DNA from 2 places in the Streptococcus nidrosiense genome. Region 2 is predicted to be linked to the other one. Evidence: predicted binding sites of a transcription regulator. Region 2 holds the regulator's gene; the other holds the start of a gene.
The links. Region 2 encodes Rex, which represses fermentation and respiration genes when NADH is low (regulators of the CRP and FNR family bind a similar motif). Its sites were predicted from a motif close to TTGTGAANTANTTCACAA; they were not measured.
Positions count from the first base shown of each region.

Region 1: a site for Rex is predicted at 2,360-2,377, ahead of AAFQ93_RS00730 (zinc-dependent alcohol dehydrogenase family protein). Genes of this name have one in related genera too.

Region 1 is NZ_CP152419.1:161,922-166,116, forward strand. Features, by position in the region: gene comGA (competence type IV pilus ATPase ComGA) at 1-653, opposite strand, end outside; gene AAFQ93_RS00725 (DUF1033 family protein) at 712-1,089, opposite strand; gene AAFQ93_RS00730 (zinc-dependent alcohol dehydrogenase family protein) at 1,226-2,284, opposite strand; gene nagA (N-acetylglucosamine-6-phosphate deacetylase) at 2,425-3,576, opposite strand; gene AAFQ93_RS00740 (ISL3 family transposase) at 4,168-4,195, shown strand, end outside.
Region 2 is NZ_CP152419.1:1,416,833-1,421,027, reverse strand. Features, by position in the region: gene AAFQ93_RS06735 (O-acetylhomoserine aminocarboxypropyltransferase/cysteine synthase family protein) at 1-231, shown strand, start outside; gene radC (DNA repair protein RadC) at 295-975, shown strand; gene AAFQ93_RS06725 (gamma-glutamyl-gamma-aminobutyrate hydrolase family protein) at 999-1,688, opposite strand; gene AAFQ93_RS06720 (redox-sensing transcriptional repressor Rex) at 1,704-2,345, opposite strand; gene AAFQ93_RS06715 (DUF4649 family protein) at 2,427-2,642, opposite strand; gene AAFQ93_RS06710 (DUF1831 domain-containing protein) at 2,652-2,999, opposite strand; gene AAFQ93_RS06705 (cysteine desulfurase family protein) at 3,004-4,119, opposite strand; gene AAFQ93_RS06700 (ribose-phosphate diphosphokinase) at 4,135-4,195, opposite strand, start outside.

The sequences.
Region 1 (4,195 bases), 760 kb from region 2:
ACAACAGCACGGGCTGTTTCACTATCCCTGATTTCTCCAATGATTAAAAGATCTGGACGATGTCGTAGGGAAAGTTTTATCAAGTTTTCATAGCTCAGTCCGATAGCTTCATTGAGCTGTAATTGTAGCATTGCTTCTTGCTTAATCTCAACCGGATCTTCAATGGACATGACCTGTTGTCCCTTAAACAATGACTTGGCTAATTCATGCATCAAAGTAGTTTTGCCGCTTCCTACGGGGCCTGCAAAAAGATAAAGCCCGCGTTGCCTAAAGCCCTTTTCCAGTTCTATAAGGTCCTGAAACCAGAAGCGCAACTCTTGTTCTTGATCATGCAAAAGCCGGATTACTAGACTCTCATGACCACGATAATCTCCCACCGTCGATAAGCGTAATGAAGAAACCTTATCTCCATGCTGATAATCACAGGAACCAAGCTGACTACGGCGTTTTTCTCCAACGTTCATCCCCGCAATAAACTTAAAATGACTAATGACAGCCCCCAACTTTTCAAAGTCATAGGTGTTAATCAAATGTCTCTCATCTCCAACTCGCATATGTAGCTCATAAATCTTTTCTTTAGGAACAAAATAGATGTCCTGAGCTCCTTGTTTTTTGGCCAGTGTAATCAATTCTTGTGCAAGTGTTTGTACCATATCTTCCTCCTCATTCTTATTATTCGAAGAAAATATAAAAAAAGAAGAAACAACTTCATTAAAAAGTTGTTTCTTCTTTTTTGATGCGACAAGTACGGTGGATTTCTAAACCAGTCTGCTTTTCGTAACCAGGTCTAAATTTTTCATCAGGAATGACTTGACCATCCTCCAACAAAGCCAAGGAATGATATTGCTGAAGAAATTCATCGCATTCTTCACACCAGCGTTTATCTTCTGGATCCCAAAAAATAGTCATCAAGTCTCCTCTACTTTTGTAAAGGGGAATTTCCTTTTCTAACTCAAACCAACAAGACTTATAATATTTCAAGGCGTCATAATAGTTATCAAATGTTTTGCTCGCAATGACGTCGTCTTCCCAGCCTTCTATAAACCACCACGGTTCAAAATCTCCGTACATTTTTATAACTCGATACATAGTTTAACTTCCTTTGTACCGTATATTATAGCGAAATTTTAAGAACAATGAAAGAATTTTGCTCATTTTCACGAATTATATAACATTTTCAAAAAATCCAGCTATTCAAAAACGAATAACTGGATTTAAAACAAGATTAACCTTCTGAAATATCGTTTTCAATAATCACTTTAATCGCATGATGATCGGCGGCCTTACTAAATACTTCATAGGCCTTTTCTATTTCACTAAGTTTGAAATAATGAGTTACCAATTTTTCAGGTTCAATTTTATGACTTTCTAAGGCCTTCAAAAGCTGAGGAGTTGTATTGGTAGAAACCAATCCAGTAGTTACGTTAATGTTCCGAATCCAAAGAGTGTCCAAATCAAACTGAACTGGTTTACCATGCACACCACAGTTGGCTACTGTTCCGTCTACACCGATAATCTTTTGACAGAGATCAAACGTTGCAGGAATTCCTACCGCCTCAATAGCGACATCTACACCTCGACCATCTGTCAAATCATAAATTTCTTGAATTGCTTTTTCAGGGTCTGAAGAATTAATCTTATGAGTAGCACCGAAAGAAACTGCAGTATCCAAGCGATTATCGTCTAGGTCCACCATAATCAATTTAGCTGGAGAATAGAATTGTGCCGTCAAAAGAGCTGCCAATCCGACTGGCCCTGAACCAACGATAGCTACACTACAACCAGGCTCAACTTTCCCTTTTAAGACACCAATTTCATAGCCAGTTGGCAAGATATCAGATAACATAACCAAAGCTTCATCAGACAAGTCAGCTGGAGTATGATAAAGAGTATTATCAGCATGAGGCACACGAAGATATTCTGCTTGCATACCGTCGATCAAATGTCCAAAAATCCATCCACCTTCGTCTTCACAGTGGGCATAGATTCCTTTTTTACAATAGTAACACTTGCCACATGCACAAACGCAAGAAATCAAAACCTTATCACCCTTTTTGAAGTTTGAAACTCCTGCTCCGACTTCTTCTACAATACCAATTCCTTCATGTCCTAGGATAGTTCCACTCTTACAAGCAGGAACATCGCCTTTAATAATATGAAGGTCTGTACCACAAATAGTAGTCTTAACGATACGCACAATAGCATCTGTTGGCTTGCGAATAACTGGTTTGTCTACATCAACAAATGACGCAAGGCTTGGTTTAACGTAAGTATAAGCTTTCATAAGCAATCCTCCACTTTTTTATTTGTATTATTTATATCATAATTGTAAGCCTTTTCATTGAAAAAATCAAGTGATTTGTGAAAGAAATAACAAATTTATTTTAAAAAAAGAAGAAACTAAACTAGTTTCTTCTTTAGAAATTATGCTTGATAACGTTTTTCACCGTCTAGATAAGTTGCTACTAATTCCAAATCTTTATCTAGCACGATAAAGTCAGCATCATAGCCTTCACGAATTTGTCCACAGACGTCATCGATATGAACTGATTTAGCTGGGTTCAGACTAGCCATCATGACTGCTTCATGAGGATTTGCAATTCCCCACTCAACGACATTTTTCAAACCATCTTTAAGTTTGAGAATGGAACCTGCCAAGTTACCTGTAGATTTAAGGCGAGCAGTCCCATTTGCAACTACAACTGGAAATTCACCTAACATATAATCGCCATCTTGCAAACCACCGGCTGTCATACAATCAGTGATAAGGGCAATATTTTCAGTTCCCTTTTGTTTAAGAAGAATTTCGCAGGCCTTAGGATCCACGTGATGACCATCACAAATCAATTCTGCATAAGTGTGTGGTAACTCATACATCGCACCAACCATACCGAGTTCGCGGTGTGTTAAGCCACGCATTCCATTATAGGCATGAACCCAAACACTAGCCCCGGCATCAACAGCTTTTTTAGCTTCATCAAATGTAGCATTAGAGTGACCAAGAGCAACAGTTACACCTTCACCAGTAATAGTACGTACAAAGTCCTCAACACCATCACGTTCAGGTGCAAGAGCAATTTTATTAAGAAGACCATTAGCAGCCTTCTGCCAAGCACGGAACTCATCCATACGAGGATCTTTCATGTAAGCAGGGTTTTGAGCTCCTTTAAATTCCTCAGTAAAATATGGCCCTTCAAAATAGATACCACGAATCTTAGCACCAGATGCTTCTTGATAGCGTGCACCAATGTTTTCAGTAACAGCCAGCAATTGTTCGTATGATGAAGTTAGTGTAGTTGGTAGGAAACTAGTAACACCTGTGCTAAGAAGACCTTCACTCATCGTATGAAGAGTTCCTTCAATATTATTATCCATGACATCCACACCACCAAAACCGTGAATGTGTGTATCAACGAGACCAGGTGCGATGCTATAACCAGAATAATCTAAAATTTCAGCATCCCCAGAAATCTCTTCAACATGCTTACCAAACTTGCCATCAATAAGTTCCAAATAACCTCCACGACGAATACCATGTGGATAGAAAAATTGATCAGCTTTAATATATTTAGGCATAATGATAACCCCCTTAAGAAATAATCTACTATTTATTATGTCAATTACATTATAAACCTTTCAAAACGATTTGTAAATGGTATAGACCTTTTTTAGTGAAATTTTAATAAATTATTCAACAAAAAAGACAAGGTCTAAAAACCTTGTCTTTAATACTATACCGGCGGCCAACAAACTAGCGTTAAAATAAGTTAAAATAAATAACCAAGAAACGATTAAATCAAGATATTATCACACGCTAATTAGTATTGAAATTGAGGAAATTGACCAGTGGTTGACCAAATAAATTTTAAACTTTTGCTTTAATTTTATAGCCTTGGAATTTAATAATCACAATTTTTTATACATAGTTCAATACCGTGTTCGGCACAATCGGTATAGTCCAATATTCATTCTCAAAAATGGTCTAAATAGCGTAGTCTTTTAAACTATTTTTGTGAATCCAAAAAATCTTCCTATTTATAATAAGGCTCTATAATATTTGTAGTGGGTAAATCCCCTATGGATATTATGGAGCTTATTTTGGTGTAGAAAAAAAGTCCCATAAGATCTATAATGAAAAGCGACCAAACCATCATTAGAAAGAATCATATGGAACAATTACATTTTATCACAAAAC
Region 2 (4,195 bases):
GAAGCAGAAGCTCGTAAGGTGATTGACAACTTGGAAATCTTTTCAAACTTAGCCAATGTAGCAGATGCTAAATCATTGGTAGTTCATCCCGCAACTACAACACATGCTCAGTTGTCTGACTCAGATCTAGAAGCAGCAGGAGTAACTAAAAATCAAATTCGTCTTTCAATCGGTCTTGAAAATGTTGATGATTTGATTGAAGATTTGCGACTAGCTCTTGAAAAAATCTAAAAATAACTAGTTTTTATCGAATTATAAATCCTTCTCACGAATAATTAAGTGAGGAGGATTTTTATGTATAGTATTTCTTTTCAAGAAGATTCGCTCTTACCAAGGGAACGCTTGGTAACAGAAGGAGTAGAGAGTTTGAGTAATCAGGAGTTACTAGCCATTTTGTTACGAACAGGGACTCGTCAATCTACTGTTTTTGAAATTGCACAAAAAGTATTGAATCAATTAAATTGCTTAACTGATTTGAAAAAAATGACTCTGCAAGAACTACAGAGTTTATCAGGTATCGGTAGAGTGAAAGCTATTGAGTTGCAAGCTATGATAGAGCTAGGAAGTCGTATTCACAAACAAGAAACCATGGAGGCAGAGAGTATCCTCAGTAGTCAAAGACTGGCTAAAAAGATGCAAGCTGAACTGGGAGATAAAAAACAAGAGCACCTGGTAGCGCTCTATCTTAATACTCAAAATCAAATCATTCATCAGCAAACCATTTTTATCGGCTCAGCTACTAGAAGTATTGCGGAACCAAGGGAAATTCTCCACTATGCTTTGAAGCATATGGCAACATCTGTGATTCTGGTTCATAATCATCCATCTGGTGCTGTCATGCCGAGTAGAAATGATGACCATGTTACGAAGCTTGTTAAAGAAGCCTGCGAATTAATGGGTTTGGTCTTATTAGACCATCTAATTGTCTCACACTCCGATTATTTTAGTTACCGTGAGAAGACGGAACTGGTATAAAAAACCTGTATGTGATACAGGTTTTACAATTCATTGACGACATAGTCGAAAAGTGTTTTATCTTTGGGGCGATTTTCAAAGAGAAATTCTGGATGCCATTGAACACCGAGGTAAGGGAAACCATCCGTTGTTGTAACAGCCTCGATAATTCCATCTTTAGGATCATGAGCTACAACCTTGAGATTTGGAGCTAGGTCCTTAATACTCTGATGGTGGAAAGAGTTGATATGGGAGATTTCTCCATAGATTTCTCGAAGAATAGTATCAGGCTCGGTGACTAAACGTTGAGTTGTATACTCGGCTGAAGTATCCTGCCAATGGTCTTCAATATCTTGATAAAGAGTTCCTCCCATAGCCACATTAAAGAGCTGGGTGCCTCGACAAACAGAAAAAATGGGTTTCTTCTGTTTAATGGCTTCTTTTATAAGAGCTAGCTCAAAAATATCTCTTTGAAGGTAGTAGTCATCGCTATCGATCGTTTTAGGTTCACCATAGAACTTTGGATCGACATTTTGTCCACCAGTTAAAATGAGTTTATCAATCAAGCCAATGTAGTAACTAGCCATTTCTTGATCACCAATGGGTAGGATAATGGGAATTCCCCCAGCTTCCTTGACTCCTTCAACAAAGCCTTTCGCAGCATAGCTCATCATAAGCTCATCATCAGGATGAGCTTTTTCGTTTCCTGTAATCCCAATAACTGGTTTTTTCATAAATGCTTTCGCTTTCTAATCCTCTTTTCTCATGAAATAGAGGAGAGTTTGCAATTCACTAGTTAAATCTACATACTGAGCTACCACATCTTTTGGTAGTTGGAGATGAACGGGTGAAAAGCTTAAAATTCCTTTAATACCTGCTTCGACAAGGAGATTAGCTACTTCTTGTGATTTGACACTCGGAACTGTTAAGATTGCAGTTTTAACATCTGCATTCTTTATTTTATCCTTGATTTGGGAAATTCCATAAATTGGGATTCCATCAGGAGTTTTTGTCCCAACTTCAGGATGATCATCCAAATCAAAAGCCATAATGATTTTCATTTTGTTTCGTTCGTGGAAACGGTAGTGAAGGAGAGCGTGCCCCATATTACCAATACCCACCAACATAACATTTGTAATAGAATTATCATTTAGAAGATCAGCAAAAAACGTCATTAGTTTTTTGACATCGTAGCCAAATCCACGACGACCAAGTTCACCAAAGTAGGAAAAATCTCGTCTAACAGTAGCAGAGTCAATACCAATGGCCTCGGCAATTTGTTTTGAGTTGGCTCTTTCAATTTTTTCTGCATGAAATCTTTTAAAGATACGATAATAAAGAGAAAGTCTCTTTGCTGTTGCTTTTGGAATAGCAGACTGTTTTTCTTTCACAAAATCACAACCTTTCTAAATACTATTTTATAGAAAGATTGTGAAAAAATCAACAAAAACAAGAAAAAACTAAGAAAAATCTTAGCTTATCTTCGTAAAATCATAGTGAGATAGAAAACGATAGAGATTTCCCAGAAGCCCCTGATAGATTTCTTTTCCATTATAGGTCAGAGAAGTAATGACAGTAGTATCTGGAAGAGTCACACAACCTGAAAGTGATAGCATGAGTGCTTCATAATCTTCGTATTCTAAAACGCGATCGACTTGATAGGTGTCTTTGTAAGTTAATCGAAACATAATTGCCTTCTATCTTTCGCTTTTAGTAAAGACATCACGTTCAACAAGACTATCCATCAAGAAGTAAAATTTCTCTTGGTGGATATGAGTTTCTTCTGACTTAAAGATATCGACTAAACGTAGACCAAATTTATCAGTGATGTTGATTTTTGCACCTGTTAAGTCTTTGTTGATGATAATCTTAAGTTGGAAACCTTCCCCACTATTTGGAACTTTTTCAAGAAGACGTGTTAGTTCATAGTTACCAACCTTAGTTTCAAAAAAAGTGTTATCTTTTAGAGTGAACTTTTTGACGGTTGGGCTAAGTGTGTAATCATAACGGCAATTTTTAAGACTAATGGTTTTTTCGAATGCCATTGAGTTAACCTCCAATGATTTCTTTTAGAGTTTGTGCGAGAGTGATTATTTCTTGCTCTGTATTTTGAGGTGAAATGCTGACGCGAACGGATTCGTGTAAGCGAGGAGAGTCCTCTCCGTAGAAAGCCTGAAGAACATGACTAACCTGAACGACGCCTGCAGTACAAGCAGAACCAGTTGAAATAGAAATCCCTTCAAGATCCAGACAAAGGAGTAGTAGATCATTTCGTTGACCTGGAAATCCAATATTAAGGACATAAGGTAGCTGGTCTTTTCCTTGATTGAGGTAATAGTCTGTCTCAGCCATTTCCTTTAAGAAGGTGTCTTTTAGTTGTTGAACATTTTCAAAGTTTTGTGCTTGGTTTTCAAGATCATCCTTTAGAGCTGCTACCATTCCTACAATGGCAGGAAGATTTTCTGTTCCTGCTCTTTTTTTCTGCTCTTGATCACCACCATGAAGGTAGGAATCAAAATCTGTAGATGCAGCATAGAGAAAACCAACTCCTTTTGGACCATAAAATTTGTGTGCAGAAGCACTGAGAAAATCAATTCCCAATTCTTCGGGAAGTATTTCTAATTTACCGACTGCCTGAACTGCATCGACATGATAGACGGCTGGATGATTTTTTAGAACCTCACCAATTTCAGCAATAGGTAACAGTGTACCAGTTTCATTGTTGGCAAACATAGTAGAAACAAGAATGGTATCTTCACGCAGTGCATTTTTGATTTGGTCTGCAGTGATTTCTTGATGTTCAGGCTGTAAAATAGTCACTTCAAAACCGAAATTTTCAACCAAGTATTTGATGGGTTCTAGAACAGCATGGTGCTCAATCGCAGTAGTGATAATGTGCTTCCCACGATTTTGATGGCGAAGGCAGTAGCCGATGATAGCAGTATTATTGCTTTCAGTACCACCAGTGGTAAAGAAGATATGTTGTGGCTTTGTTCCTAGTAAACTTGCTAGTTCTTGACGAGCTTCTCGTAATAGTTTACCTGCTTGACGCCCATGGCCATGAATACTAGAAGGGTTACCATAAGTTTCTTGCATGACTTGAGTCATTGCTGAGATAGCTACTGAAGACATCGGAGTCGTTGCAGCATTATCCAAATAAATCAAAAACTCACCTAATTTCTATTTAAATAGTGGACTAACTGGTTTTCTTTCGTGAATACGAACCATAGCATCACCAATC